DNA from 3 places in the Massilia sp. TWR1-2-2 genome. Region 1 is predicted to be linked to each of the others. Evidence: predicted binding sites of a transcription regulator. Region 1 holds the regulator's gene; each other region holds the start of a gene.
What was found. Region 1 encodes FliA, which starts transcription of late flagellar genes. Its sites were predicted from a motif close to CTAAAGTTTNNNNNNNNNNNGCCGNTA; they were not measured.
Positions count from the first base shown of each region.

Region 2: ACP7DD_RS17805 (flagellar protein FliT) is a predicted target of FliA. The motif match lies at 8,436-8,462, and genes of this name have one in related genera.
Region 3: fliD (flagellar filament capping protein FliD) is a predicted target of FliA. The motif match lies at 8,139-8,165, and genes of this name have one in related genera.

Region 1 is NZ_JAFCWM010000016.1:30,332-40,141, forward strand. It holds gene flgA (flagellar basal body P-ring formation chaperone FlgA) at 70-765, shown strand; gene flgM (flagellar biosynthesis anti-sigma factor FlgM) at 873-1,175, shown strand; gene ACP7DD_RS16430 (flagella synthesis protein FlgN) at 1,182-1,649, shown strand; gene ACP7DD_RS16435 (M35 family metallo-endopeptidase) at 1,861-2,943, shown strand; gene ACP7DD_RS16440 (hypothetical protein) at 2,944-3,447, opposite strand; gene motD (flagellar motor protein MotD) at 3,603-4,355, opposite strand; gene ACP7DD_RS16450 (flagellar motor protein) at 4,365-5,111, opposite strand; gene ACP7DD_RS16455 (RNA polymerase sigma factor FliA) at 5,093-5,821, opposite strand; gene ACP7DD_RS16460 (MinD/ParA family ATP-binding protein) at 5,837-6,673, opposite strand; gene flhF (flagellar biosynthesis protein FlhF) at 6,666-7,967, opposite strand; gene ACP7DD_RS16470 (OmpA family protein) at 8,128-8,301, opposite strand; gene ACP7DD_RS16475 (hypothetical protein) at 8,345-8,569, opposite strand; gene ACP7DD_RS16480 (DUF4384 domain-containing protein) at 8,607-9,437, opposite strand; gene flhA (flagellar biosynthesis protein FlhA) at 9,659-9,810, opposite strand, start outside.
Region 2 is NZ_JAFCWM010000018.1:85,454-95,263, forward strand. It holds gene ACP7DD_RS17770 (S9 family peptidase) at 1-1,280, shown strand, start outside; gene ACP7DD_RS17775 (CsbD family protein) at 1,388-1,567, opposite strand; gene ACP7DD_RS17780 (hypothetical protein) at 1,774-2,493, shown strand; gene ACP7DD_RS17785 (CsbD family protein) at 2,558-2,746, opposite strand; gene ACP7DD_RS17790 (class I SAM-dependent methyltransferase) at 2,822-3,436, opposite strand; gene ACP7DD_RS17795 (M13 family metallopeptidase) at 3,493-5,559, opposite strand; gene ACP7DD_RS17800 (M1 family metallopeptidase) at 5,587-8,214, opposite strand; gene ACP7DD_RS17805 (flagellar protein FliT) at 8,510-8,791, shown strand; gene ACP7DD_RS17810 (type IV pilus assembly protein FimV) at 9,139-9,810, opposite strand, start outside.
Region 3 is NZ_JAFCWM010000023.1:9,185-18,994, reverse strand. It holds gene ACP7DD_RS19685 (RES family NAD+ phosphorylase) at 27-590, shown strand; gene greB (transcription elongation factor GreB) at 556-1,122, opposite strand; gene ACP7DD_RS19675 (hypothetical protein) at 1,196-1,792, shown strand; gene ACP7DD_RS19670 (histidine kinase) at 1,809-2,939, shown strand; gene ACP7DD_RS19665 (response regulator) at 2,936-3,583, shown strand; gene ACP7DD_RS19660 (GGDEF domain-containing protein) at 3,705-5,288, shown strand; gene ACP7DD_RS19655 (flagellin) at 5,731-7,659, shown strand; gene ACP7DD_RS19650 (flagellar protein FlaG) at 7,734-8,093, shown strand; gene fliD (flagellar filament capping protein FliD) at 8,235-9,725, shown strand; gene fliS (flagellar export chaperone FliS) at 9,760-9,810, shown strand, end outside.

The DNA.
Region 1 (9,810 bases):
CGGCTATTCGATGTTTCACCTGGGAATCATGCGATCTACCATGGCATCACTCGAACAGGCAGTCCCTCCATGAAATCGACCTTCTTTACCGCTCTCCTCCTCGCTTCCTCGCTGGCCTTCGGGCAGCAGGCGGCCGGCCCGCGCCAGGACCTGGCGGCGCTGCGCGCCGTCGCCGAGCAGTTCCTGCAGGCGCAAAGCGCCGGCATGCCCGGCCAGGTGCAGGTCGAGGTCGGCGCCGTCGATCCGCGCATGAGCCTGGCCGCGTGCCCGGCGCCGCAGGCCTTCCAGCAGCCCGGCGCGCGGGCGTGGGGCAAAACAACGGTCGGCGTGCGCTGCGCGGCCCCGACTGCGTGGACGGTGTATATTCAAGCCAAGGTGGCCGTGCGGGGCGACTACGTCGCCGCCGCCGTGCCGCTGGCGCAGGGCCAGCCGATCACGCAGTCGCAACTGGTCGTCATCAGCGGCGACCTGGCGGCGCTGCCGGCCGGCGTGGTGACCGACATGGCGCAGGCGATCGGGCGCAGCACGACGATGTCGCTGCCGTCGGGCGCGCCGCTGCGGCTCGATGCGCTGCGCAGCAAACCGGCGGTGCAGAGCGGCCAGCAGGTGCGCGTGGTATCGAGCGGCGCCGGTTTCAAGGTGTCGACCGAGGCGCGCGCGATCGGCAATGCCGGCGAAGGCCAAGTGGTGCAGGTACGCACCGCGGCCGGCGCCATCCTCAGTGGCGTGGCGCAAGCGGGAGGCCTGGTCGAGGTGGTTTTTTGAACGTTCGTTTCGGAAAATCCATTGATATGCACTAAAGTTTGGGACGGCATCGCCGTTACTTACGCATATCCCGGAGTTTGATGCTCTGGTCAGAGAAGGAAGATGCTGTGAAAATTAACGATACATTAAAGACAAGCCCTGGACTGCCGGCGGCGACTACGCCGGCAGCCGGATCCAAAGGCGCCGAACGTGCCGCCGGCACCAGTGCGGCGCCGAGCGACAACGTGCGCCTGTCTTCGCAGGGCCAGGCCCTGGCTGCCGCGGCCGGCGCCAGCGCCGTGTTCGACACCAAGAAAGTCGAACGCATCAAGCTGGCAATTGCCGACGGCCAGTTCCAGGTCAATTCAGAAAAAGTGGCGGACGGCTTGCTGGAAACAGTGCGCGACCTGCTGCATTCCCGCAAACGATAAAACACCATGCACAGCCCGACGACCACCCTGTCCGACGAACAACACCTGATCGCTTCGCTGATCGAGTTGATGAAACAGGAACAACAGTTCCTGGTCAAGGCGGACACTGACGGGCTCGACCAGATCACCCCGCAAAAAGCCGAGTTGGTGCAGCAAGCCGCGCGGCTTTCGACCGCCCGCCACGAGGCGCTCGGGGCCGCCGGCGTTGCCGCCAGCGAAGCCGGCATGGAAGTCTGGCTGGCGAACAGCAGCGATGCCGCTGCCCGCGCCGCATGGATCGCCTTGCTCGACCTGGCGCGCGAAGCGAAAGAACTGAACCGCGTCAACGGCATGCTCGTCAACAAGCAGATGACCAACACCCAGATGGTGATCAACGCGATGCGCACGCCGGCCGGCGGCAGCGACGCCGGCGTCTACGGCCCCAGCGGCCAGGCCGGCGCCGGCGGACCGTCGCGCCGCTTCGTCGTCGGCTGACCGGGTCTGACCCGCCGTCGGGGTCAGACCCGGGTGTAAAGCCCGCACCATCCACACCGGGGTCCGACCCCGACACCGGGTCAGCCCCCAACCGACCCCACCCTGCTGCAACACCGTTGCGTTTTCACGCGTCCGCTCCAGATAAATTTTACTTCTCCGCAGCGATCCGTAATCATCAACTGATGAGTTTGTCACACCTACGGAGACCAGCATGAAATCCATCTTCAGGGCATCCATCGCGGCATTCACGCTGGTCGTTTGCGCCAGCGCGCAGGCGGCGTCGAACGGCATCGCGGTCAGCATCAGCACGGAAAAATCGTCGCTCGGCAAGTCCGACGACGTCGTCGTCACGGTCACGCTGACCAACACCGCGGCGAGCCCGCAGGCGGTGCTGAAGTGGCATACACCGTTCGGCGGCGAGATCGAAGAGCCGCTGTTCGATATCCGGCGCGACGGCGCCAAGGTGCCCTACCTCGGCGCGCGCTACAAGCGCCCCGCCCCCACCGCGGCCGATTATTACGTGCTCGCGCCCGGCGCGTCGCGCAGCGCCCGCGTCGAACTGTCGAGCCTGTACGAGATGAGCGTGACCGGCGACTACACGATCCGCTACGCCACCGAGTCGCTGACCCTGTTCGATCCGCATGTCAACGGCCGCGGCACCGTGGCGCAGCGATTCGGCGAACTGAAGTCACAGCCACTGACGTTGTTCATCGACGCCCGCTTGCCGCGCGGCGCCGCCGGCGAACCGGCGCCGGCGCCCGACGCGGCGCGCGGCAGCGGCGCCAGTTTGTCGTTTGCCAAATGCAGCGCCTCGCAGCAGAGCGCGCTGACGACGGCGGTGACGGCCGGGCGCGCGATGGCCGACGACGGCGAGCGCTACCTGATGGCGCGCAAGCTGCTCGGGCCGCGCTACACCAACTGGTTCGGCGCCAGCGACCCGGCGCGCCTGTCCACGGTGCGCGGCAACTACGCGGCCATCAAGGATGCGCTCGCCACGAGGCCGGTGACGGTCGATTGCAGCTGCAACAAACCGTATTTCGCCTACGTGTATCCGACCAAGCCGTATGTGATTCATGTGTGCCGCGCATTCTGGACCGCGCCGATGACCGGCATCGACTCGAAAGGCGGCACCCTGGTGCACGAGATGAGCCACTTTAACGTTGTCGCCGGCACCGACGACTGGGTGTATGGGCAGGAAGGCGCGGCCGGCCTGGCCATCGGCGACCCGGCCAGGGCCGTCAACAACGCCGACTCGCACGAGTATTTCGGCGAGAACACGCCGGCGCTGGAGTAATTACTGCTTGCCGACGTGGGCGAACATGACGGAATCGGGCTCGACAGGCGTAGTCTGGTCGAGCTTTTTCAGGTCGGCGACGTAGTGGCCGTTGTAGTTGAGCTGATAGGCGCGGCGGCCCGGCAAGAAGGCGTAGGCATCGGTGATGTCGATCAGGTTGTGATGGCGCGTGTGCGGCTTGACCGCCAGGAAGTCTTCCTTGCCGAGCGGGCCGCGCTTGACCATCGGGCCGATGTAGTTGACCGGGTCGCCGTTGGAACTGTCGCGCACCTCGAAGTAGTTGCCGAACAATTCCTTCTCGGAGGCGACCGAGCGCGGCACGTAGATGGTGTGCTCGCTCTGGTTGTCGATCGTCAGGCGCACCAGCACCTTGCCTTCGCGCGATTCGACCTTGACCATTTCGTGGACCATGTTCCTCACCCCGTCCTTCGCCGCCGCGCTGCCGGCCAACACCAACGCCGCGCCCAGCAGTACCGTGTTTGCCACCCTCGTTGCCAGACCCATTATTACTCCTTCGCTGAATATGGCGGGATTTTGCGCCGGCCTCTTTGCGCTGCCAAGCCCAGTTGCGCATGGTTACAATCGCGCCGCCGCAACGCTGGTGTCAGGTCTGACATTCGGACAAATGTCCGAATGTCAGACCTGACACCAGCACTTTACTAACGAGTGGGGATTTCGGTGGTGGTGTCAGGCAACGCCGACAGGATCGTCACGGCCACGCGCCGGTTGCGGGCGCGGCCGTCCGGATCGGTATTGGCGGCCACCGGAATGTTGGCGCCGTGGCCAATGACGGTCATGCGCGCTTCCGGCACGCCGGCCTCGGCAAACAGGCGCACCACGCTGCTTGCGCGCGAAGCCGACAGTTCCCAGTTCGACGGAAACAGCGGGCTGCGGATCGGCGCGTTGTCGGTGTGGCCTTCGACCTGCAGCGCATGCGGATCGTTCTTCAGCAATACCGCCAGCGCCAGCAGCGCTTCCTTCGAGCTGGCATTGAGCGTCGCGTCGCCCGAATCGAACAGCACGCTGGCATTGATTTCGACGCTGACGCCGCGGCTGTTCTGCGTCACCCGCACCTTGCCCTCCTTGACCAACGGCGCCAGGGTCGACGTCAGGTCGCGCGCCAGCAAGGTCAGCCGTTCTCGCTCGCGCCGCATCGCTTCGGCGCGCCGTCGGCCGGCCAGGTTCGGCAGCGAAATGGACGGCTGGATTTCGTCGACCATTTTCGGCGCCACCCGCTTGCCGCCGAAGGCGTCGCCGAGCGCGTCGGAAAACACCCGGTACTTGCCCTCGTTGACCACCGAGATGGCGTACATGACGACGAAAAACGCGAACAGCAAGGTGATGAAGTCGGCGTACGAAATGAGCCAGCGTTCGTGGCTTTCGGTTTCTTCGTCGAATTTCTTGCGCGCCATGACGTTCGGCTACGGGCGCGACATCAGGCTGGCCACGCGCTCGTCGATGACGCGCGAATGGTCGCCGCTGGCGATGTCGTAAAACACGTCGGTGAGGATCTCGTACTGGGTCACCGTTTCGGCGACGATGCTTTTGAGCTTGTTGGCCACCGGATAAAAGAACAGGTTGGCCAGGCCGACGCCGTACACGGTCGACACGAACGCGACGGCAATGCCGGCGCCCAGCTTGGACGGGTCGGTCAGGTTTTCCATCACGTGGATCAGGCCGAGCACGGCGCCGAGGATGCCGATGGTGGGCGAATAGCCGGCCGCAGCTTCCCAGATCTTGACCGCCTGGCGCTGGCCGAATTCATACGCCGTCACTTCCGTCTCGAGCAGCCCGCGCAGTTTTTCCGGATGGATGCCGTCGATCATCAGGCGCAGGCCTTTCTGGACGAACTTGTCGGTCGAGTCGAGCATGTGCTGCTCGAGCGACAGCAAACCGTCGCGCCGCGCGTGCAGGCTCCACAGCGCGATGTCGCGCGCCAGCTTGCCGCGCTGGCTCGGCGGCGGACGAAACACCCAGCGCAGCATGCGCATGCCGCGGGTAAATGTCGGCGCCTCGGTCTGCAGCAGCACCGCACCAAAGGTGCCGATGACGACGATGGCGAACGCGGCCGGCTGCACCAGCGAGGCGAGCTTGCCGCCGTCGAGGCCGTGCCCGATGAATAGCCCCGCCAGCGCGAGGGCTATGCCAATTACGCTGGCCCAGTCCACGCCTGCTCCCGTAATGCCGCACGCAACCGCGCCACCGCCTGCGTGTGCAGCTGCGACACGCGCGATTCAGACACACCCATGACGGCGCCGATTTCCTTCAGGTTCATTTCTTCCTCGTAGTACAGGCCCATCAGCATCTTTTCGCGCGGCGGCAAGTTGTCGATCGCATCGACCACCGCCTGGCGGAAGTCGCCGTCGAGCAGGCTGCGCAATGGATCGGCATCGTCGACCGCATAGCGATCGAGGAAGTTGTCGTTGCCTTCGTTATCGTGGAAATCTTCGTAGTACAACAGCTGATGGCCGCCGCCGTCGCCGAGCATGTCCTGGTATTCCGACAGCGACAGCTTGAGCAGCTTGGCCACTTCCGATTCGGTCGGCGGATGGCCGAGCTTTTGCTGCAGCGAACTCATCGCCGCTTCGATCTTGCGCATGTTTTGCCGCATCGAGCGCGGCAACCAGTCGCTGTTGCGCAGCTCGTCGAGCATGGCGCCGCGGATACGCAGCACCGCGTAGGTCTCGAACTGGGCGCCGTGCGTCTCTTCATAGCGGCCGATGGCATCTAACAGGCCGATCATGCCGGCCTGGATCAGGTCGTCCACTTCCACGCTCGGCGGCAGCTTGGCCTTCATGTGGTGGGCGAGACGCTTCACCAGCGGCATATGATCCGTCAGCAGCTGATTCTTGTCCGCTTTCCCTTTGACCGTGTACATGGTTAAACTTTGTTATCAAGAGCCAAAACGGGTGTTTCCCCCTGTCCGACCGAGCTGAGGCATTCCAGACAGGGCAAAACGCCCTGCCAGGCGGCGAAACGCAACCGAGGCGCCCGCCAGCGGAAACGCATCGACGACGGCGCGCCCGAGACGCGCGGCGCGTTGCAGATATTCGTCGGCCGGAACCGAACCCATCGAGATGAGCTGGACCGCGAGATACCGACTTGCCGCGGAACACATATTATCGTATACCACCTTTGCCTCGATTTCGGAAGCGCCCGTCACCAGGATGCCGAACGGGCGACGCCCCAGCTGCTGCGACAGCCGCTTGATCAGGCTGTAGGCGGCGGTGATCGAGGCGGCCGACGTCGACACCTGCACGACGATTTCCGAACTGTCCATGATCGGCACCGGAAAGCTGTCGTCGTCGGAAAATTCGCCGTCGACGATGACGATGCCGGTCTGCTTGACCAGCACGTCGAAGCTCTTGGCCAGGCGGCGCAGCTCGTCGGGGCCGGGACGCTGGGCGCCCTGGCCGCGTTTCAGGCTGGCCACGCCGAACCCTTGCGGCACCTGGTGGATCACTTCGTTGAGGCCACATTCCTGGCGCGCCACCTGCAGCAAGGACACGCCGCGGTCGACGCCGAGGCGCTGGGCGACGCCGTACTCATGCAGGCAGGCATCGACGATCAGCACGTCGTTGCCGGCACGCGCCAGCGATGCGCCGAGGTTGACCAGCATCGCGCCCTTGTCATCCTGGGCGGTGGCGGAAAGAAAGGTGACGATGCGCGGCTTGGGGCCGGCGAGCATCCGGCGCAAGCCTTCGGCCTGGTCAAAATCGAAATTAGCCAAGCGACACCCCGCGCAGGCTGCGATCGTTGGCGGCATTGCCGGCCTGGGCCATCAGCAGCGGCAGTTCGTTGTCGGCGTACTGGGTGGCGGCGTTCTCGCGCGTCAGGCGGAAGGCGCGGTCGACCAGCATGGCGCGGTCGGCCAGGTGCAGGTCTTCCGGCACGCGCTGGCCGTTCGAGATGTAAAACAGGCGCAGCTTCTGGCGGATCACGACGTCGAGCACGTTGCCGATCGAGGCCGCTTCATCCATCTTCGTCATGATGCAGCCGGCCAGGCCGCTGCCGTGATAGGCGCGCACCACTTCGTTGAGCGTTTCGTTGGTGCTCGTCGCGTTCAGGCACAGCAGGCGTTTGACGTCGGCGCCGGACTCGCTGAGCATGGCGACCTGTTCGGTGACCATCTGGTCGCGCTGCGACACGCCGACCGTGTCGATCAGCACCGTGTGCTTGTTGCGCAGCTCTTTCAGGGCGATGCGCAGGTCCGCTTCGTCCTTCACCGAGTGCACCATCACGCCGAGGATCTTGCCGTAGATGCGCAGTTGTTCGTGGCCGCCGATACGATAGGCGTCGGTGGTGATCAAGGCCAGCTTTTCCGGGCCGTGGCGCATCACGCAGCGCGCCGCCAGCTTGGCCGTGCTGGTGGTCTTGCCGACGCCGGTCGGGCCGACCAGGGCGAACACACCGCCCTTTTCGAGCACTTCGTCTTCGTCCGTCATGCTCGTCAGGTTACGGCACAGCACCGTCTTAATCCAGCGCATGCTCTCGGCCGCATCTTTGCCGGACGGCATCTTCTCGATCAGGTAGCGCGCCAGCGTGGCGGAAAAGCCGGCCGCCAGCATTTCGCGCAGCACGCCCGCTTTTTCCGGCTCGCGCTGCTGGGTGGTGCCCCAAGAGATGGCGGCAAGCTGGGTTTCCATCAGGCCGCGCATGGCGCGAATTTCGCTCATCATGCCCGACATTTCGGCGGCGGCGGTGTCTTTGGCGTGGGCGATGGCGGCCGACATCATCGAGCTCATCTGGGCCATGTCGACGCTGTCGGGCTGCGGCTGCGGCGCGCGGCGGTTGGCGTAGCCCTCGGGCGGCGCGCTGTGTTGCAGCGTGGGCTCAGGCTGGGCCATCTCGGTGCCGTGCGCCGGCGCCGAGATCGACGCGACGTCGTCGTTGGCCAGCGCGAGAATTTCGACGACGCCATCGACTGGGCGGTTCGACAGGATGACGGCATCGGGACCGAGGGCGTCACGCACTTTGCGCAAGGCTTCACGCGAGGTGGCGGCGGTAAATTTTTTGACATTCATCGATGAAGCTCCTGGGTACCTGCGCTGCTCACATGAGCGACTGCAGCTTCTCACAGTTACAAGTATCGACGATGCCGCACGGAAACCATCTGGCGAAAAGGTGGGTGAATGGGCCGCTATTCCCGCGCGCCGGGGCCGAGCGCGGCGACCATGGCGCGGATCATTCGGTCAGGGTGACGATCCGCACGCGCCGGTTTTCGGCGGCGGCCGGGTGTTCCTTGTTGAGCTGCTCGGTGTCGCCCTTGCCGAGCGCGACCAACCGGGCCGGGGCGACGCGCAGCTGGCCGACCAGGTGCTCGCGCACCGCCTGCGCGCGTTGCTGCGACAGCTGCATGTTGCGCTCGCCGGTGCCGCGCGCATCGGCATGCCCTTCGATGTTAAAACGGAACCGCTGGCCGGTTTCGCCGCCACTTTAGCCGGCCGTGCCGCGCCGGCGTCAGCGCGTCGAGAAATGCCTGCGCTGTCGCGTCGTTTTTCAGCACGTCATGCGTCTGCGCCGCCGACGGCGCACCCATCATCAGCAGCGCGCAGGCGATGCACGCCACGCCCAACTTTCCAGCAATGCCTGACATATGACCTCCAAGAAAGAACAGCATAAACAACGCGACAACTATCTGGCCGCGACCTCTTCGATGCGCATCAGCGTGGCGCCGTAGCCGGCATCGCATCCGGCCCCGCTCGCGCAGGTCGGCGTGCCGGCCAGCACCGGCGTGGCGGCCGGCACGCCGCCCAAACCCGGCGTGCCTGCGCGGAATCGAAGCGCGGCATGGTTTCCCCGCTGCTCAGCCCGGCGGCAGCGAAGTCGCGCGGCGCGCGCGAGACCATGACGAGCACGTGATTGACGCCCGGCGGGCCGGCGGCGCCAATCTGCCAGCTCTTGCGCGGCAAGTTCACCGTGGCGTCGGCGGCGATGCGGTCGTCGCGGTCGATCGCGTTCGGCAGCAGCAGTTGCATCTCCTCGCTGCCGGTGCCGACGAAGAACACGTACAGGTAGCCCGCTTCGCTCGATGTGATGCGGAACTGCATCAGGTCCTTGCCGATGACGATGCGTTCCTTCTGGGCCAGGGTGTTCACCGAGATCAGCGGGTCGCGGTGGCGGACGATGTCGTCGAGACCGGCAAGCGCGGTGAACGGCCCGCACGCGGCGGCAGCCGCTGGCAGCGGCGCCGGCGGCCGGCAACAGTGCCCCGGCGGCGGCGGCCCGGACAGCTCCGCGGCCGGCGCGCGCGGGCCCGATGGCCGCGACGGCGCCGGCGCCGCACGCGTCGGCGCCGTCGCTTCGCCGGCGGCCGGCCGCATGACGGTGGCGTCGTCCTCGTGCTCGAGTGCAAACAGGCGCGCGCGCAAGGCTGCCACATCCTGCGGGCGGTGTTCCGGCCGCACGGCCAGGCCGGCCTCGATCGCCGCGAGGAAGGCGGCCGAGTAGCGCCCGCGCGCGCTGGTCGACAGCGGCACCAGCTCGTCGCTCATCATGCGGCCAGCAGGCGGGGCGAAGTGTGCATGGACATTCCTTGTGAAGCGGCGCAGCCGAGGTAATGCAGTTTGGTAAATTTATGATACCTATATCGTTGACGGCTGGCGAACGATTATTGGTGATTCGTTGTATGTATGGCCTGCTGACTTGGGGTTTGAAACGCCGTTCATGCAGCACGGGTCTGGGCGGTTTTTTTGGCTCAGACCCTGCTGGAAAATTACCCCGGCGCACCCACCAGGCTGGTCACGCGGATCGTCTTCGTCTCCGGGATCTCGCTATGCGACAGCACCTTCAGCTGCGGCAGCGCGCGCCGCAGGAAGCGCGACAGCAGCGCCCGCAGCGGCCCCGGCACCAGCAGTACCGGCGTCA
Region 2 (9,810 bases), on a different contig from region 1:
TCGACGCCGCCACCTTGGCGCAGCGTACCGTGTTGACGGAAACGTCGACTACCTGGGTCAGCATCCATGACGACCTGCGCTTCCTGAAAAACAAGCAAGGTTTCCTGTGGACGTCGGAACGCAGCGGCCGCAATCACCTGTACCACTACAGCATGGACGGCAAACTGCTGCGCACCCTGTCGAGCGGCGAATGGGGCATCGACGCGATCGCCGCGGTCGACGAGAAAAACGGCCGCGTGTTCGTCTCGTCGAACCGCGACAATGTCGTCGACAAGCAGATCTATTCGCTCGCGCTCGACGGCAGCAACGCCGCCAAGCCGGTGCGCATCACCAAGACCGACGGCTGGCACGACGCCACGTTCGCCCGCAACGGCGAAGTGTTCGTCGACACCTTCTCCGATCCGTCGACGCCGCCGCAGATCTCGATCCGCCGCCCGGACGGCTCGATGGTCGGCTGGCTCGAGCAGAACGAACTGAACGACACGCACCCGTACGGCAAGTACAAGGCGGACCACCTGGCCACCGAATACGGCACCCTGAAAGCGAACGACGGCCAGGCGCTGTACTACTCGCTCATCAAGCCGAGCAACTTCAATCCGGCCAGGCGTTATCCGGTCTACCTGTCGACCTACGGCGGCCCGCACGCGCAGCACGTGGCGCGCAAGTGGGGCAACCTGTTCGACCAGTACATGGCGCAGCAGGGCTTCGTCGTATTCCGCCTGGACAACCGCGGTTCGTCGCGCCGCGAGCGCGCCTTTACCGACGTCATCTACAAGGAACTGGGCAAGCACGAAGTCGAGGACCAGCTCACCGGCATCGACTGGCTCGGCAAGCAAAGCTTCGTCGACGCCAGGCGCATCGGCGTGTTCGGCTGGAGCTACGGCGGCTTCATGAGCCTGCGCCTGCTGTCGGCCGCGTCCGACAAGATCGCGATGGGCGTGTCGGTTGCGCCAGTGACGGACTGGGCACTGTACGACACCCACTACACCGAGCAGTTCGTCGGCGCCACGCCAAAGTCCGACGCCGAGGCCTACAAGAAAAGCGGCGTGTTCGCCCACCTCGATGGCCTGAAGTCGCCGCTGCTGCTGGTGCACGGCATGGCCGACGACAACGTGTTGTTTACCAACACCACGCGCCTGATCGATGGCCTGGTCAACCGCAACATCAAGTTCGACCTGATGACGTATCCGGGCGCCAAGCACGGCATTTCGTCGCGCGCCGGCCAGCGCCACGTGTACGGCACCATCGAGGCTTTCTTCAAGAAAAACCTGCAGCCATAAACGCCGCAGCAAAAAAACTGCAGTATGAAAAACTGCAGTACAAATAGAAACAGCCGCGATATCGCGGCTGTTTCTATTTGCTACCACTTATCCGGTGCGGGACCAGATCAGTTGGTCGCGTCCTTGATGACTTCTTTGGCATCGCCGAACTTTTCCTGCGTCTTGCCTTCGACCTGGTTTGCCAGGCCTTTGGCCTGCTGCTCGGTGCTACCGACCAGCTTGCCAGCTTCTTCTTGAATCTTGCCGCCGATGTCTTGCAGTTTGCCGTTGACTTGGTCTTTGTTCATGATGAGCTCCTTGGGAAAGCGCGTGGCAGGATCGCCATGCAGTGAAGCCAGAATATCCGCCGCGCGCCTGGCGGTCTGTGCGGAAGCGAACCATAGCTCATCAATTGGCTCGACCTTACGAAATATCAAACAACCTTCATTCTCATCGGTCACGGCGCGAACGGCTGGCTCTAACGATCAATACCCATAATCGATAGGAGGTTGTCATGACCCACTTGGCCAGATGGACATTGCCGATCGCTGCCTGCGCCGCACTACTCGCGGCCTGTGGCGGTGGAGGCGGCGGCGGCGGCGCGTCACCGCCACCAGTGGTCTCGCCCGGACCGGTGGTCGCTACGGTCAACGTCGCGGCCGCGTGGCGCGATTACCTGACCGTGGCGCACAGCTGGAAAATGGCAGGCAAAGGCAGCGACGGGCGCGCCTACGAACTGGCGGTCGACATGAAGCCCGGGCCCACCGCCACTTTCGCCATGACCGGATCGAGCGGCCAGACGGTCGACCAGTCGGTGCGCTTCACCATCAACGGCGCCACCAACGTGACCAACGGCGCGCTGTACTTCACCAACGACACTTTCATCGGCGAGGCCAGCACCGACGGCTCCTGCGCGCCGGCGCGCGGGGCGATCGCGGCGCTGCCGGCGGCGGCCAGTGTCGGCCAGCAGGGCGACCTGTTCGTACTCGACGGCTACGCCGGCTGCAAGGTCACCGGGCAGCGCCTGGGCTCGACGGCATTCAGCTGGTCGGTGGAAGAAGACGCGGGCGTGACCCTGTTCTGCATCACGTCGAAGCAGACCAATGCCGAAGGCGCCAACATCGGCGGCGAAGTCGACTGCATTGAAGCGAGCGCGGGAGGAACCCTTGGCAACCGGGCCAAGTTCACCATCAGCCGCGCGGATGGGCAAAGTCTTGGCGGACGCAATTACTAGCGATGGCGTCCAGCAAAAAAACAGCCGCGACAGGATCGCGGCTGAATTTGTAACGACAAGCTGATCAGCGATTGCCGCGGGTGCTGTCCCGGATGACTTCCTTGGCGTCGCCCGCTTTCTCCTGCAGCTTGCCCTCGGCCTGATTCGCCAATCCCTCGGCCTGCTGCTTGTTGCTGCCTACTACCTTGCCGGCTTCCTCCTGGATTTTGCCACCGATGTCTTTCGCCTTGCCTTTGACCTGGTCCTTGTTCATGGCGCTACCTCACTTCGTGGATGAGCAATCACGATAAGACGATCCAGGCATCATTTCTGTTCGGTACTTCACATATTACTTGCGCCACACACTCGCCAGCCACGGCTGCTCGTCGCGCGGCAGATTCGGCGGGCGGTAGTAGTGATGCACGGCGGAAAATTTAGCGGCAATCATGAACCGCTCCCAAGTTTCATAATCGTAATAACTGCCGTAGCGCGGGCCGTTCCAGCCCTCCTCGTTGTCGCCGCGCGGGTTTGAACTGAACAGCACGCCACCGGGTTTCAGCGCCGCGTACAGGTCGGCCAGCACCTTCGGCAAGGCGCGGCTCGGTATGTGAAACAGTACCGCGTTGGCGAAGATGCCGTCGAACATTTCGGCGGGCAAGTCGAGGTGGACGAAATCCTGCTGCCACACCTCGCAGCCGCTGTAGGCGCGCGCCATCGCGACGAACTCGGCGGAGCCATCGACGCCGATGGCGCGGTGGCCCAGCGCGCTGAACGTCTTCAGGTCGCGTCCCGGCCCGCAGCCGAGGTCGAGAATGGTGAAAGGCGGCGTCGCCCCGATCGCGCCGAGCAGCGCATCGATGTTCTGCGTGACGTCGTGGTCGATGGTGCCGTTGAAAAATTCGCGCGCGTGGCCGTCGTAATAGTCGAGGGTGCGGCGGGTGATGTTGTCGATGTTGTCGGTCATGTCGGGGCGCAGTGAGCGGACCGCGCGGCACATGCCGCGCGATCCCGAGCATCACATTACCAGACGCGCACGCGTTCCGCCGGCGCCAGGTACAGCTTCTGGCCAGGCTGCACGTTGAACGTGTCGTACCAGGCGTCGACATTGCGCACGGTCGCGGCGCGGTACTGCGACGGCGCGTGGCCATCCGTCATGACGATGCGGCGCAGTTGCGCCTCGCGCATCTTGCTGCGCTCGCTGTGGGCGAAGCCGAGGAAGAACGCCTTGTCGGCATCGGCCGGCGCCGGCTTGCCGGCCAAGGTGGCGCGGTAGGCGTCGTAGGCAGCCGACAGGCCGGCCAAGTCGGCCAGGTTCTCCGACAAGGTCAGGTTGCCGTTGACGGCCAGGTCGGGGAACGGCTTGTAGGCGGAATATTGCGCCGCCAGCTTGGCCGACGCTTTCTTGAAATACTCCATGTCTTGCTTGGTCCACCAGTCGCGCAGGCGGCCCTGGGCGTCGAACTGGGCGCCCTGGTCGTCGAAGCTGTGGCTGATTTCGTGGCCGATCACCGCGCCGATGGCGCCGTAGTTGGTGGCGTCGGACGCCTTCGGATCGTAGAACGGCGGCTGCAGGATCGCCGCCGGGAACACGATGGCGTTTTGCAGCGGCATGTTGACGGCGTTGACCAGTTGCGGCGGCATCGACCATTCGGTCTTGTCGACTTTCTTGTTCAGCTTGGCCAATTGCTGCGCGGTGTGAAATTCCTCGGCGCGCACGACGTTGCCGAATGCATCGCCCGGCAGCACTTTGAGGGCGGCGTACGAATCCCAGCGATCCGGGTAGGCAACGCCGACATACAGCGTCTTCAGCTTTTGCTGCGCCTGGGCGCGGGTGGCCGGCGCCATCCAGTCAAGCTTGTCGACGCGCTTGCTGAACGCTGCGATGATGTTGGTGACCATCTGGCGCACGCGCGTCTTGTCTTCGGCGGCGAAGTAGCGCTCGACATAGACCTTGCCGACCGACTGGTCGAGCGCGGTATTGGTGGCGCCGAGCGCGCGCTTCCAGCGTGGCGACTGCTCCGGCGTGCCCGACAGTGCTGTGCCGTAGAAGGCGAAGCGCTGGTCGACAAAGGCCTTCGACAGGTGCGGCGCGAAGTGGTTGATCTGGTGGAACGCCAGGTAGTCCTTCCAGCTGGCCAGGTCGGCGCTGGCGACCAGCGCCGCTTCACCCTTGACGGCGCCCGGATGCCAGACGATGAACTTGCCCTGCCCGCCCAGGCCGGCGCTCTTGAAGAAAGCCGGCCAGTCGATGCCGGGCGCGTTGGCGGAAAAGTCCTTCAAGGTCCACGTGTTGTTGCCTTTTTGGACATCGGCCGAATCTTCCCGCGTGGCGTGCGACTTGGCGATCGCCATTTCCAGTGCGAACACTTTCGCGGCGCGCGCATCGCTGTCGGCGTAGCCGGCCAGCTTCAGCATCGCGGCGATATGCTGCTGATACTTGACGCGCAGCTCCGCCATGCGCGTGCTGTCGGTCAGGTAGTAGGCGCGGTCAGGCATGCCGAGGCCGCCCTGCAGCAGGTACGGCGTGTTGCGCGACGGATCGGTCAGGCCCTGGGCCACCCACACGCCGAAGACATTCTCGGTGAAGAAGTTGGTATTGTTGAGCGGGTCGACGTCGGCGCGCACCGACGCGCCGAGCGCGCGCGTCAGTTCGGCCTTGTCGCGGATGGCGTCGATCTTCGCCAGAATTGGTTTGAGCGGCGCGGCGCCCTTCGCTTCGATCGCCGCCTCATCCATGTAGGTCTGGTAGAACGCGGCAACCTTCTTCGCTTCGGCGCTGGCTTTCTTGTCGGCGTTAATCGTGTCGAACATCTTGACGATGCGCGCGTTGGTGTCCTCGGCGATGGCGGCGAATGCGCCCCAGCTGCTGCGGTCCGCAGGTATCTCGGTCTTGTCGAGCCACTCGCGGTTGGCGTAGGTAAAGAAGTCGTCGCCCGGCAGCAGCGCCATGTTCGCTTGTGCCTGGGGCGCGGCGGCAGGCGTGCTTTGTGCAAAGGCAGGCGACGTGAAGAAGGCGGCGCTGCAAAGGGCGGCGCTGCAAAGGGCGACGCTGACGGCGGTCTTGATGGGAGTCCAGCTGGTTTTCATGATGTCCTTTTCCGTAAGAGATGACTTTTATTTGAGTGCGGCGCGCACTTGCGGCAACAGCCGCGCTTTAAGTGCGGCGCGGATGCGGATGCCGTTGCCGATCCGCTGCGCTTCGACCAGCGCGTCCGGACCGAAGTGTTGCTTGACGAACGACTCCATCTTGTCGGCATCGGCCTCCTTCGTCGAGCTGGCTACGATACCCGAAAACGCGCGGTTCTGGCTCATCGCATCCGTGTCCTTGGCCAGCGCCTCGCGGTTGGCGACGGCGAAGTCCCAGGCCTGGTCGATGTGGCCATTGCCGGCCACCATCGGCGCCATCATCGTGGTTACCTGCGGCGGCAATTGCCGCGACAACGACAGCTGCAGCGTGCGCGCGCTCAGCGCCGGATCGCGCGCGCTTGCCAGCGCCCCGCTCAGGCGGTTGCGTTCCTCGGTGCTTTGCGTTTGCAGCACGCGCGCGGTGAGCGCATCGTAGGTGGCCTGGTCGGCGCTGCGGCCGGCGCCGCGCACGACGAAGTCGATCATCGACGGGCTGACGCTGGCCGGATCGGCCAGGTAGCGCGCAAAGCGGCTGCGCGCCTGGGCGACGGCGGCGGGGTCGCCGGCGCGCTCGAGCATGCCGGCCAGGCGCGAGCGCAGCTGGCGGTCTTCCGCCGGCTCGCCGGCCCGCTCGTCCCAGCCGAGCTTGGCGAACTTCGGGCTGACGAGCGCGATGATGAAGCGGTACACCTGCGCCTGCTCCGGCTCGCCGGCGGTCAGGCGCTCGAGCGTGCCGAGGTTGTCGAGGATGCCGCTCCATACCGCGAAGCGCGGCTCGTCGCCGTAGCGCGAGATCAGCTTGACGTAGCTGTCGAGCTGCATGCGGCCGGCCATCACCATGCCCCAGGCGTCGCTTTGCAATTTGAGGCGCGTGGTGTCGGTCAGCTTGCCGGCCTGGTTGGCCAGCGCGTCGAACGACGCCTGGTCGTATTGCACGCGGAAAAAGCCGACGCTGGCCGGATCGACCACCAGGGTGCCGTCGCAACTGCCCTGCATCACCGTCGTGCTTGGGCCCGACAGCAAGGTGTAATACGCCTTGCCGTTGACGGTGCCGACCTGCACCGGCACGTTCCACAGGCGCTTTTGTGTGGCCGGCTCGTCGAGGCGGAACTGTTCCTGCGACAAGGTCACCTTGCGCTTGCCGCCCTCGCACGCCTGTTCCACCTTCACCAGCGGAAAGCCCGGCTGGGTCGTCCAGTCGGAAGCCAGTTTCTCAACCGGCTTGCCAGATGCTTTTTCCAGCGCAATCCACAGGTCGGCACTGGTGGTGTTGGAATACTGGTGCCTGGCCATGTACGCGCGGATACCCTTGCGGAACGGCTCCTCGCCGAGGTAGGCCTCGAGCATGCGCAGGAAAGCCTGGCCCTTGCCATAGGTAATCGCGTCGAACGCGTTGGCCGCTTGCGCCTCGTTAAGGATCGGCGTCTGGATCGGGTGCGTGGTCTTGCGGGCGTCGAGATTGAGCACCGACTCGCGGTCGACCTGGTCGTCGAGGAAAGGCCGCCACTCGGGGTGGAAGTGCTCGGTGGCCTTGCCTGCCATCCAGGAGGCGAAGCCTTCGTTGAGCCACAGGTTGTCCCACCACGCCATCGTCACCAGGTTGCCGAACCACTGGTGCGCCACTTCATGCGCGTTGACCTTGAATGTCAGCTGGCGCGTGCTTTCGGTGCTGGTCTTCGGGTCAAACAGCAGCGCGGCGTCGTTATAGACGATGCCGCCCCAATTTTCCATCGCGCCATTGAAGCCGCCCGGAATGGCGATCTGGTCGAGCTTGGCGAGCGGGTATGGCACGCCGAAGTAATTGTTGTAGTAGCGCAGCACGTCGCGCGTGACCGCCATCGGGTAGGCCGCCGAACCGAGCTTGCCGGCGGTGGTGACGATGCCGAGGTCGACGCCGTCTTGCTTGCCGACTAGCCTTTCGAGCTCGCCGGCGACCAGCACCACCAGGTAGCTTGGCATCTTTGGCGTGACGCCAAACGAGAAGCGCTGCAGGCCGCCGTCGAGCTTTTCGAGCTTTTCGACCGGCGTGTTGGAATAGGCCTTGAAGCTGGCCGGCACGTCCACCGTCAGCTTGAAGGTGGCGCGAAACGACGGCTCGTCCCAGGTCGGCAGCAGGCGCCGCGCGTCGGTCGGCTCCATCGTGGTGGCGATCATCTTCTTGTCGGCGCCGCCCACTTTGTAATCCATGTGGAACATGCCGCGCGCCTCGCGGTTGATCAGGCCGTGGAATTTAAGCGCCAGCTTGTAGCGTCCCGGCGCCAGCGGCCGCGTCAGGTCGAAGCTGAGCGTTTCCTGCGCCTTGTCGAGCTGGGGCGTGAGCTTGATCTCGCCGATGTCGCGGCCGGACAGGCTGGCGCTGTCGATCTCGAGGTTGACGGCGTTGAGCATGATCTTCGAGGTCGCGCTGAGCACGTCGATTTCCACCGTCTGCGCGCCGAGGAAGGTGTTGTCGGCAATATTAGGCACCAGGTGAGCGGCGTACTGCACCGGCACCACGTCTTTCGGCAGTTTGCCGGGCGTGGCGGCGAATTTGTACGGCGCCTCGGCATGGGCGGCGAGGGCCGCCACGGCGAGCGCGGCAGCACCGGCAAGGTGCTTGGGTTGAAAATGTCTCATGAAGATCCTTTTCTTGTTCTGGTCGATGACGGTGGCGTACGCGCCGAGCATGCACTGTAGGGAAAGCGCGGCAGCGCCGGGCGACAAATGCGACGAACTGCATAGACATGGGGCAGAACGTCGAAACCGCGGAATGGCCGTTGAACGGCGTGGCGAATCGGCTAAGGTTTCTTTCCCGCGTAACAAATTGAAATAATTTTTTGATTAATTTCAAAAAAAACCTAAAGTTGTGCTCAGGCGCACCGTTATGTAGGGACACGCGGTGATCCGCTCTAATTTTTTAGCTGGTGTAATGATGACATCCAACGACGTTCTCTCGATGTACGAAAACCTTGCAGGGCTGACAGCAAAGATGTCGCTGGCAGCACAGGCAGGTGATTGGAACGCGCTTTCCAACATGGAACAGCAGTGCGCCAGCCACGCCGCGGCCATCGACAGCGGCGTGCCGGCCCTGTCGGGCGCGCCACGGATGCGCAAGATCGACCTGCTCAAGCAGATCATGGCCAACGACCGCGCAATCCGCGACGCGACCGAGCCATGGATGGGCCAGCTGGAAAAGGCGATGGCCGCCCACTGAGCACCAGATACATAAAAAAAGCGCCCCGCGGGGCGCTATTTTTATGCCGGTTCCTGGTGGAACCCGCTGAATGGGGGAGAGCGAACACCAGGTATCTCCTGGTGTCGCCTCGTGCCGGTTGCATCCGGCGTCCGCGAGCACATCGTTGGCCCAACAGACCGCTTCCGGGACAGGCGTTTCTTCAACGTTCATCTGCTTGCCGCGCCACACTATCGTTGGTGGCTGCGCCAGATCCTTGCCGCGTTTTTTGTGTTCCCTCAGGAGCACGGAAATAAGTATAGCGCAAAAAGCAAGCTTGTGTAGACAAGCGTGTGCGCGCCTCTCTTTTTAGCAACATTTCCTAAAAATTATCCTGCGGCGGGCTCTTCTGCAGTGGTCAGGCTGAACTCGTTCTTGGCTGGCAGCAGCCGGTTCTTGACGCTGGCGATGAAGCCCAGGCCGACTTTCGCCTGCGGCTTCACCTTGGTCGCGTTGCGTTTGCGCGTCAGTAACAGTAACAGCAAGCCGATCAGCACGAACACGACGGCGCCGGCCACGCCGATGAACAACCACGGCGTCGAGCCGGCTGGCTTGGCCTCCGGCGCACCCATTGGGGTCAGCTTGGACGGCAGTGGCTTTGGCGCAGCCGTCGCCACGGCGGGCGCCGCCACGGCCGGCACCAGGGCGCCGGCCTGCATCGCCACCGTCAGGCGCTTGACTTTCTCTTCGAGATCGAGAATCTGGGTCTTCAGCGCGACGTTCTTGGCGTCGAGCGCGGTACAGCTAGCGATCTGGGCGGCGCTAAATTGCGCGACGCAGGCAGCCGGCGCGACCGGTGAAGCAGCGCGCAGGATCGGCGCGACGATTGGCGCACGCACCGGCGGCGGCGGCGGCGCCGCCGCCGCGATCACCTCCGCCGCAGGCGGCGGCGCCGGGCTTGGATCGGCCTTCAGCCACAAGGTCACCTGGCGTACCGAGCGCTGGCCGTTTTCGATCAGCTCGAAAAACACGTTGACCAGCTCCGACTCGACCCGGCGCGG
Region 3 (9,810 bases), on a different contig from region 1:
GGCCGGATCGAGTTTGGAATCGTTTCGTGACTACGCCCGAAACACACTGGTGGAGAATCTCCCGGCAGACGCGTAAACTTGACGCTGAAGACATGACAGGGAGTGGAGCAAAAACCCACGGTGGGCGATGGAACAAGCCAGCCAAAGCGGTCACTTACACGTCGACCTCTATCTCTTTGGCAATACTTGAGACGCTTGCGCATTTGGCTGGCGTCGTGGCGATTCGCAACTCCTTCCTGGTCAAGTGCACGGTTCCGGACGAAATCTGGAGTCGACGACAACAGGTGTCGTCGGATGCGTTACTACCGTCCTGGCGTGCGCAGCCGGCCGGATCGAAGTCTGTCAGGTTTGGAGATGCATGGCTCATCTCCAACACCAATGCGCTCATGCTGATTCCCTCCGTTATCGTGCCGGAAGAGTACAACGCTTTGGTCAACCCTGCACATCCAGACCGCGCAGATTTCGGCTATGGCGGTACGTCAGCTGATCTACGATCCACGTCTAAAAATAACGTCGTACGCGCTAGCAAGGGAAATCGGTTCTGCGGCCAAACGTTCAATCCGGCGAAGGCGCCGGATATTCCACGCTGAGCAGTTCGAGTTCTTCCGGCCCGAGCGGCGTCTGCAAGGTGACGACGTCGCCCTCGCGCGCCTTCGTCATGGCCCGCGCCACCGGGGAGACCCAGCTGATCTTGCCTTTGAGCGGATCCAGTTCGTCGATTCCGACAATGGTGACGCTGTGCTCTTCGCCGGCAGCGTTGCGGTAGCCGACGGTGGCGCCGAAAAAGACCTGATCGTTGCCGAAATGGACGCTAGGGTCGACCACCGCGGCCGAGTCCATGCGCTTGGTCAGGAAGCGGATGCGCCCGTCGATCTGGCGCAGCCGCCGCTTGCCATATATATAGTCGCCGTTTTCCGAGCGGTCGCCGTTCGAGGCGGCCCAGTGCACGATGCGTACCACCTCGGGCCGGTCGACGTCGATCAGCTGCAGCAGCTCGTCCTTGATGCGCTGGTAGCCGGCCGGCGTGATGTAGTTCTTGGCGCCGGCGGGAATGGCCTGCGCCAGGGCCAGCGCTTCCTCGTCGTCATCGTTGTCGGACTCTTTGACAAATGCTTTATTCATCAGCCTATTGTAACGGCACGCAGCCGTCCTGTCCGCGTGTCCGCGCCTGAACTTTTGACGTATGATGGCCGCAATGAAAAGTTCCCGCACATTGCGCAACCGGCTGCTGTCGCCCCTGGTGTACCTGGCGGCGCTGTTGCTGCTGCTCGAGGACTGGCTGTGGGATCTCGGCCTGCGCCTGGTGCGGCTGGTGGTTGCCTGGCCGCCATGGAAGGCGCTCGAACGCCACATCATCGCGCTGCCGCCGTACGCCGCGCTGGCGGCCTTCGTGCTGCCGGCAATCTTGTTGCTGCCGGTTAAACTGCTGGCCCTGTTCGCCATTGCCAGCGGCCATCCGATCTCGGGCATCAGCGTCATCATCGTGGCCAAGGTCGGCGGCGCGGCGCTCGTGGCGCGGCTGTATGTGCTCACCAAGCCGACCCTGCTGTCGTTGCCGTGGTTTGCGCGCTGGCACGAGAAATTCATGACACTCAAGGATTACTGGATCGGCCGCCTGAAAGCGACGGACGCGTTCCGCCGCGTCAGCATGCTGTCGGCGATGATGCGCGGCGCCGCCCGTGCCGCCCTCGCTCGCCTGCGCCGGAAGGCCGGCTTCGGCGCCCGCCACGCCAGCCGTCCGGCGCGCATGCTGCGCCGCTTCATTGCCATCTGGCGCGCGCGCCGCCGTTGAACCTGTGCATCTGCCCATGACCACCACGCCCGCGCTGTCCGCCCGCGAATCCGACCTGATCGAAGAGCTGGCCCGCTACCAGGCACGCTTCAATGCCATCGTCAGCAATACGCCGGGGCTGGTCTATCAGTTCGTGCTGGACGCCGGCGGCACCGTCAGCTTCCCTTACCTCAGCGAAGGCTGCGCCGCGCTGCTGGGCCTGGGCGCGGCGGCGCTGCAGAAAAAGCCGCAGCTTTTCCTCGGCCTGATCCTGCCGGAAGACCGCAAGGGCTACAGCGACTCGATGCACGCCTCGGCGGCCGGCATGTCTAGCTGGAACTGGGAAGGCCGTATCTGGGTCGACGCCTGGAAGGACGTCAAGTGGATCAACCTGCGCTCGAGCCCGCGGCCGTTGCGGGACGGCGGCGTGCAGTGGGAAGGGATCATGACGAACATTACCGCCAGCAAGGCCGCGCAGCTGGAAGTGACCAATTCGCGCGCCCGGCTGGCCGAGCTGACCGCCCACATCGAGGAAGTCAAGGAACAGGAGCGCACCCGCATCGCGCGCGAAATCCACGATGACCTCGGCGGCAACCTGACCGCCATCAAGATGGCGCTGGCGATGTTGTCGAAGCGCCTGCCGACCGACCAGCCGCAGCTGGCCGACAAGGCCGTCTACGTCGATTCGCTGGTCGACCGCACGATCGAGGCGGTGCACCGCATTTCGCTCGACCTGCGCCCGTCGATGCTCGACTTCGGCATCGTCGCCGCGCTCGAATGGCAAGTCAACGAATTCGAGAAGCACATCGGCGTGCCGTGCAGCTTCACATCGAACGAGAAGGACATCGACCTGGCCGCCGACCATGCCAGCGCGCTGTTTCGCATTTTCCAGGAAGCGCTGACCAATATTGCCAAGCATGCCCATGCGACGCGGGTGACGGTGTCGCTGACGCGCCTGCGCCATCACATCTGCCTGAGAATCAGCGACAACGGTGGCGGTGTCCAGGCGGCCGACCGCATCAAGCCCGGCTCGTTCGGCCTGCGTGGCATGAGCGAGCGCGCCCTGGCGCTGGGCGGCACAATGGCCTTGTCGCGCACGCGCGGAGGTGGCACCATTGTGGCCATCAAGATCAAGCTGGCCTCGCCAGGAACCGAATCGCCCCAATGACCGAAAAAGCCACCATCCGCGTTTTCATCGCCGACGACCACGCCATCGTGCGCGAGGGCCTGAAGCAGATCCTCGCCGAGCAGCGCGACATCGTCGTCGCCGGCGAAGCCGAAAACGGGCTCGACGCCATCAAGTTATTTCGCAAGGCTAAGTGCCACGTGATGCTGCTCGATATCTCGATGCCCGACCGCAGCGGCATCGAGGTGCTCAAGCAGGTCAAGAAAGAGCATCCCGAGATGGCCGTGCTGATGCTGTCGATGCACCGCGAAGACCAGTACGCGATCCGTTCGCTCAAGGCGGGCGCGGCCGGCTACCTGACCAAGCAGAGCGCGCCGCAGGAACTGGTGGTGGCGATCCGCCAGGTCGCCGCCGGCCAGAAGTATGTCAGCGCGGCGCTGGCGCAGGAGCTGGCCAGCCAGCTCGGCGACGGCCACGACAGCGCGCCGCATGAGGCGCTGTCGGACCGCGAATACCAGACCCTGACGATGATCGCCTCCGGCAAGACGGTCAGCGCGATCGCCCAGGAACTGTCGCTGTCGGTGAAGACCATCAGCGAATACCGCGCCCGCCTCTTGGTGAAAATGAAGTTGAAAAACAGCGCCGAACTGACCCATTATGCGATCAAGAACCAGCTGATCGAATAAGTCGGTTTTAATGCCGTCAGGGAAGATGGGTTTTCTGCCTTCTAATTAAACGTTCGCCTGTCGGCAAAAGCGCTTATCATTACGCCATCAGATACCAACCCGAGCCGTTCCCGCTTTCGCCATGTCGCTCCCTCCCGCAAAACCGCCGGCCGCTCCCGGTCAGAATCCCGCCGACATCGCACGCGAAGCATTTCGTCGCCTGGCCACGCGCCGCATCGCGCCGACGCCGGACGCCTATCGCGCCATCTATGACGAGATCGCCGGCATCGTCGCCGAGCCGGTGGCGCCGCCCGCGCCTGCCGACAGCGGTGCCGAGACGGTGCTCGGCAACTTCGCCAGCAAGCTGACCGACACGCCGGGCGAGCTGGCCGAGTTCGGTCGCCGCTTCAATCGCGCCGTCAAGGCGCGCGACTGGGACGGCTACGCGCGCGGCCTGTCGCAGCTGGTGGAAAAGCATTTTCGCAAGGCCAGTACGATTGAGCTGGCGCCGCTGTCCGAAGCGGCCGAGTCGAAGCAGCTGCGCGACCTGCTCAGCCGCACCTTGACGGTCGCCGTCGCCTCGCTGCTGACCGGCATGCCGGCGCTGGTGACCGAGGCGGAATCGCTCGGCGCCGCCGCCAAGCTGGCGCACACCGACGAAGCCCTGGGCGAAATCGCCGTGCGCCTGAAGCAGCTGTGCTACCAGATCGAGATCAAGAGCGGCGACGTCGCCGAACAGCAGGAATTGCTGCTGCGCCTGTTCAAGCTGCTGCTGGAAAACGTCAGCGAACTGCTCGATGACGACAGCTGGCTGCGCGGCCAGATCGACGCCGTGCAGGAGCTCATTTCCGGGCCGATGGACCAGCGCGCACTGGAAGACGCCACGCGCAGCCTGAAAGACGTGATCTACAAGCAAAGCCGGCTCAAGCACAGCCTGTCGGACGTCAAGTCGACCGTCAAGAACATGATGATGACGTTCATCGACCGGCTCGGCTCGGTCGCGGCCAGCACTGGCGACTTCCACGAAAAGATTGGCGGCTTCTCCGAAAAGATCAGCAAGGCCGACAACATCGACGACCTGAACGTGGTGCTCGGCGACGTGCTGCGCGAAACGCGGCTGGTGCAGACCGAGGCGCTCAAGTCGCGCGACCGCATGATCGCCGCGCGCCAGGAAGTGCTGGAAGCCGAGCAGCGCATCGTGTCGCTGGAGGCGGAGCTGCGCCACATGAGCGAGCTGGTGCGCGAAGACCAGCTCACCGGCAGCCTGAACCGGCGCGGGCTCGACGACGTGTTCGAGCGCGAAACGGCGCGCTCGGACCGCCGCGGCACGCCGCTGTGCCTGGCCATCCTCGACCTCGACGACTTCAAGCGCCTCAACGATACTTACGGCCACCTGGCTGGCGACGGCGCCCTCAAGCACCTGGTCAAGATCGTCAAGGAAACGCTGCGCTCGATGGATGTGATTGCCCGCTTCGGCGGCGAGGAATTCCTGATCCTGCTGCCGGAGACCACGGTCGAGGCGGCGGCGCAGACGATGACGCGTCTGCAGCGCGAGCTGACCAAGCATTTCTTCCTGCACGAGAACGAGAAGCTGCTGATCACGTTTTCGGCTGGCGTGGCGCTGCGCTACCCGAACGAGGCGCAGCCGGCGCTGGTGGCGCGCGCCGACAAGGCGATGTACCAGGCCAAGAAGAGCGGCAAGAACCGCGTCATCGTCGCCGAGTAATATCCTCAGTACAAGCCTGCGTTCGAGCGGACGCAGGGCCCGCATCCCGATTCCCTCCCTGAACTTCACGTCACCTCTGTTGCCTCGGTATCACGCCTCGCGCTGACCGCGGTTCCGTTGTCGGCGAAATAACAGACGCCGCCACGCGCTGCCGAGACTGTCAAATTCGTGAGTAAAACGATAACAAAACGTCGGCCCCGGCGACACAAAATAAAATTAATTTCGCCCTAAAGTTCACCTTTTCGCTGTCGTTTAAGCGCACCGGATTTGCCAAAGCTGAGAGTGAAACCACAGATTTATTATTGTTTTCTCCTATCAACTTTTTGAGGGGAGCGACGTTACCAGATTCAACTGCGGTTTGATTGTCTCGGAACAGCGAGGCAGACCAAAGTAAGACGCGGCACGTAGCCCACCCCGGAATTACCCAGTTTGGAGAATTAAAATGGCTGCATTTATTAACACCAACATCGCTTCGCTGAATTCGCAACGTAACCTGAATTCGTCGCAAACCGCTCTCACGACTTCGCTGCAGCGTCTGTCGTCCGGTCTGCGTATCAACAGCGCAAAAGACGACGCCGCCGGTCTGGCAATTTCGGAGCGTATGACGTCGCAGATCAACGGTTCCGACCAGGCAGCTCGTAACGCCAACGACGGTATCTCGCTGGCTCAAACGGCCGAGGGCGACCTGGCTCAGATCGGTACCAACTTGCAGCGTATGCGTGAGCTGGCTGTGCAGGCTTCGAACGGCACCAACTCGGCATCGGACCGCGCAGCACTGAACGGCGAAGTCCAGTCGCTGGCAGCTGAAATCGACCGCGTCGCACAGAACTCGTCGTTCAACGGCGTCAAACTGCTCGACGGTTCGTTCTCGTCGCAGGACTTCCAGATCGGCGCCAACAACACCAGCAACGACCGCATCACGATCGAGTCGATTTCCAGCGCACGTACTTCCCAACTGGGCGGCGTGGGCACCAGCTTCGATGCCAAGATCAGCAGCGGCGCAACCACCGGCGCTCTGTCAGCCGGCGACATGACCCTGAACGGCTTCCAGGTCGGCGCGTCGGCGATGGGTGCAGCACCAGGCCAAAGCGCCTCGAGCGCCTCCTCGATCGCAGCAGCGATCAACAAGATCTCGGCCGACAGCGGCGTGACCGCATCGGCTGACGTGAACAAGGTGTCCGGCAGCTCGGCGACGACCTTCGGCGCCACCACCGGTGCCATCGCCGCCGATACGTTCAGCATCAACGGCGTCAACGTCGGCGCAGTCAGCGGCGGCGCAACCGCAGCCGGCCAGGGCGCCAACGTTGCGGCGGCCATCAACAAGATCGCTACCCAGACCGGCGTGACCGCGTCGGCCAACGCCACCACCGGCGCGCTGACCCTGACCGCTTCCGATGGCCGCGACATCAGCATCGGCCTGAACGGCACTGCAGCAAGCACCGCCGCCGTCGCGACCGACAAGACCGCGTTCCTGGCCCAGACTGGCCTGGCTACCGCCGCTGTCGGCACCAAGGGCGGCACCGAGACGACCGAAGTAGCGTTCGGCGCCTACACTGCACTGAGCTCCACTACCGCGACCGATAAGTTCTCGATCAGCGTCGATGGCCAATCGCTGCTCGCATCGACCGCCGTCGGCACCGGCATCACCGCTGCAACGGTGCAGGCAGGCGTCGATTCGTTCGCCACCGCCAACTCGGCTACCCACAGCGTCAGCGGCACCGTCGCTGGCGGTGACCTCAAAATCACCAAGCTCGACGGCACCGCATCGGCAGTCAAGATCGAATCGTCCAACGCCGCCGGCTCCGCCGTCGCTGTCGGTACCCCTTCGGGCGGCTTCGCCAGCCAGGCTAACATCGCCTACGGCGGCGCTGCTGTCAGCACCACGGCCGGTACGGGCACCGGCGTCGCCGTCGGCGTCGCAAAAGCGAACCACGGTACCGTCACCCTGAGCAGCAGCAGCGCAAGCGGCATCGTCTACGGCGGCGCGAACCTGGCCAAAGCTGGCCTGGCAGCAGCCGGCGGCGTAGTCGCAGCAACGACGACATCGTCGGTGTCGAGCCTGTCGAGCATGGATGTACTGACCTCCGCCAACGCTGCCAAGGCCATCTCGGCCATCGACGGCGCGCTGGCCACGGTCGGCACTTCCCGCGCTTCGCTGGGTGCTTACCAGAACCGTTTCGCTTCGGTCGTATCGAGCCTGCAAACGTCGTCGGAAAACTTGTCGGCTTCGCGTAGCCGGATTCAAGATACCGACTTCGCCAAGGAAACCGCTTCGCTGACGCGCGGCCAGATCCTGCAACAAGCTGGTACCGCCATGCTGGCACAGGCTAACTCGCTGCCAAACGGCGTGCTGGCCCTGCTGCGCGGTTAATCAACAAGTCTTCACCGCAACACGAAACCCGGTCCGGTTCTCCCGGCCGGGTTTTTTCCGTTTAAGGAATTAGCATGGAAATCCGTCCACAAACGAGCGCAGCGGCGCCACCAACGCCGCCCGCCGACAAGAGCGCGGCCATCGCCGCGCGCAACGACGCGGCGCCGACCCAAACTGTAATGGCCGCCAAGCAACCAGCGGCGACGGCAACGGAAGACGAAGTCTCGCACGCACTCAAGAGCATCAACCACGCGCTGAAGGAACGCTCGCAGGACCTCGAGTTCTCGGTCGACGACGACAGCGACCGCACCATCGTCAAGGTGGTCGACAAGAGCACCCAGGAAGTGATCCGCCAGATGCCGACCGAGGAAGCACTGGAAATTGCGAAGGCGCTCGACCGCCTGCAAAGCCTGCTCGTCAAGCAAAGCGCCTGAGTGGCGCCAGCTGTGTAGTTCCAGAATAGACAGGTGATCGTCCCTCTAAAGTCCAGTTGGCTTGGGCCGTTAACAACGTATATTTAACTTTTGAAGCAGGGGGCAACAGTGGCGGGATCTCTTTCTGGCATCGGTTCATCCATGGACATCGAGGGCATCGTCACGAAGCTGATGTCCGTCGAGCGCCAGCCGCTCGCCCGCATGATCAAGCAGGAGACCAGCTACCAGATGAAGCTGACCGGCTTCGGCACGCTCAAAGGCGCCCTGTCGCAGTTCCAGAGCTCGGTGCGCGCGCTGTCTGAGGTCAGCAAGTTCCAGGGCACCAAAAGCTCCCTGATCGACACCACGATCGCCTCCGTTACCTCCACCACTGCCGCCGCCCCCGGTACCTATGCGCTCGAAGTGAGCCAGCTGGCCAAGGCGCAGAAACTGGTCGTCGACGGCACCGGCAGCGACACCGTCGCGCTCGGCAAGGGCGTCATCAAGTTCGACCTCGGCACCATTGTCGGGCCCCTCGGCGCCGATGGCAAGCCCGGCCCGGCCACCCTAGGCGCCGACGGCAAGTACATCGACGCGACCGCTTTTACGCCCGGCGCCGGCACCACCAAGAGCGTCACCATCGACGGCGGCAGTTCGCTGGCCGATATCCGCGACGCCATCAACAAGGCCGGCATCGGCGTCACCGCCGCCATCGTCAACGACGGCAGCGCCACGCCGTACCGCCTGACCCTGACGCAAAACAGCACCGGCCAGGCGAGCAGCATGAAGATCTCGGTGGTCGACGCCGACCCGGCCGGCAGCCCGCTGCTGTCGGCCCTGCTGACCCACGATCCGATGGATCCGGCCAAGGCGATGAGGGAGACCGGCACCGCCGTCGACGCCAAGTTCAAGCTCGACGGCATCGACGTGTCAAAACCGTCCAACACGGTCGACGACGTCGTCACCGGGGTCACCTTGAACCTGCTCAAGACCAACGTCGGCACCACCACCGCGCTGAACGTGGTGCGCGACACCGGCGCCGTGTCGACCGCGGTGACGTCCTTCGTCAAGGCCTACAACGACATCAGCCAGACGCTGCGCGACGCGATGGCCTACAACCCGACCACCAAGACAGCGGCCATCCTGAACGGTGAAGCGAGCGTTCGCGCCATCCAGACCCAGGTGCGCGGCGTGCTGGCGGCGGCAATTCCCGGCGAGGGCGGCTTGACGCGCCTGTCGGAAGTGGGCGTGACGGTGCAAAAAGACGGCACGCTGGCGCTCGACAGCGCCAAGCTCAACAAGGCACTGGCGAGCAATTTCGACGACTTCGCCGGCCTGTTTGCCGCCGTGCCGGCCAACGGCACCGGCGACACCGCCAAGCCCGCCACGACCGGCTATGCGGCCCAGTTCGAGAAACTCGCCAGCTCCCTGTTGGCGGTGGGCGGTCCGCTGGCATCGCGTACCGACGGCATCAGCGAATCGATCCGCAACATCACCAAGCGCGAAACGGAGTTCAATGCGCGCATGGTCACAGTTGAAAAACGCTACCGTGCGCAGTTTACCGCGCTCGACCTGTCGCTGAGCAGCATGAACAACACCAGCACTTACCTGGCGCAGCAGCTGACGGCAATTAGCAACCTGAACAATCGGTAGTAATCAGTCGAAATATATTTAGGAGGGAGCATCCATGTTTGGAACGTCACAAAGAGGGGCAAACAGCTACGCCAAGGTCGGCCTC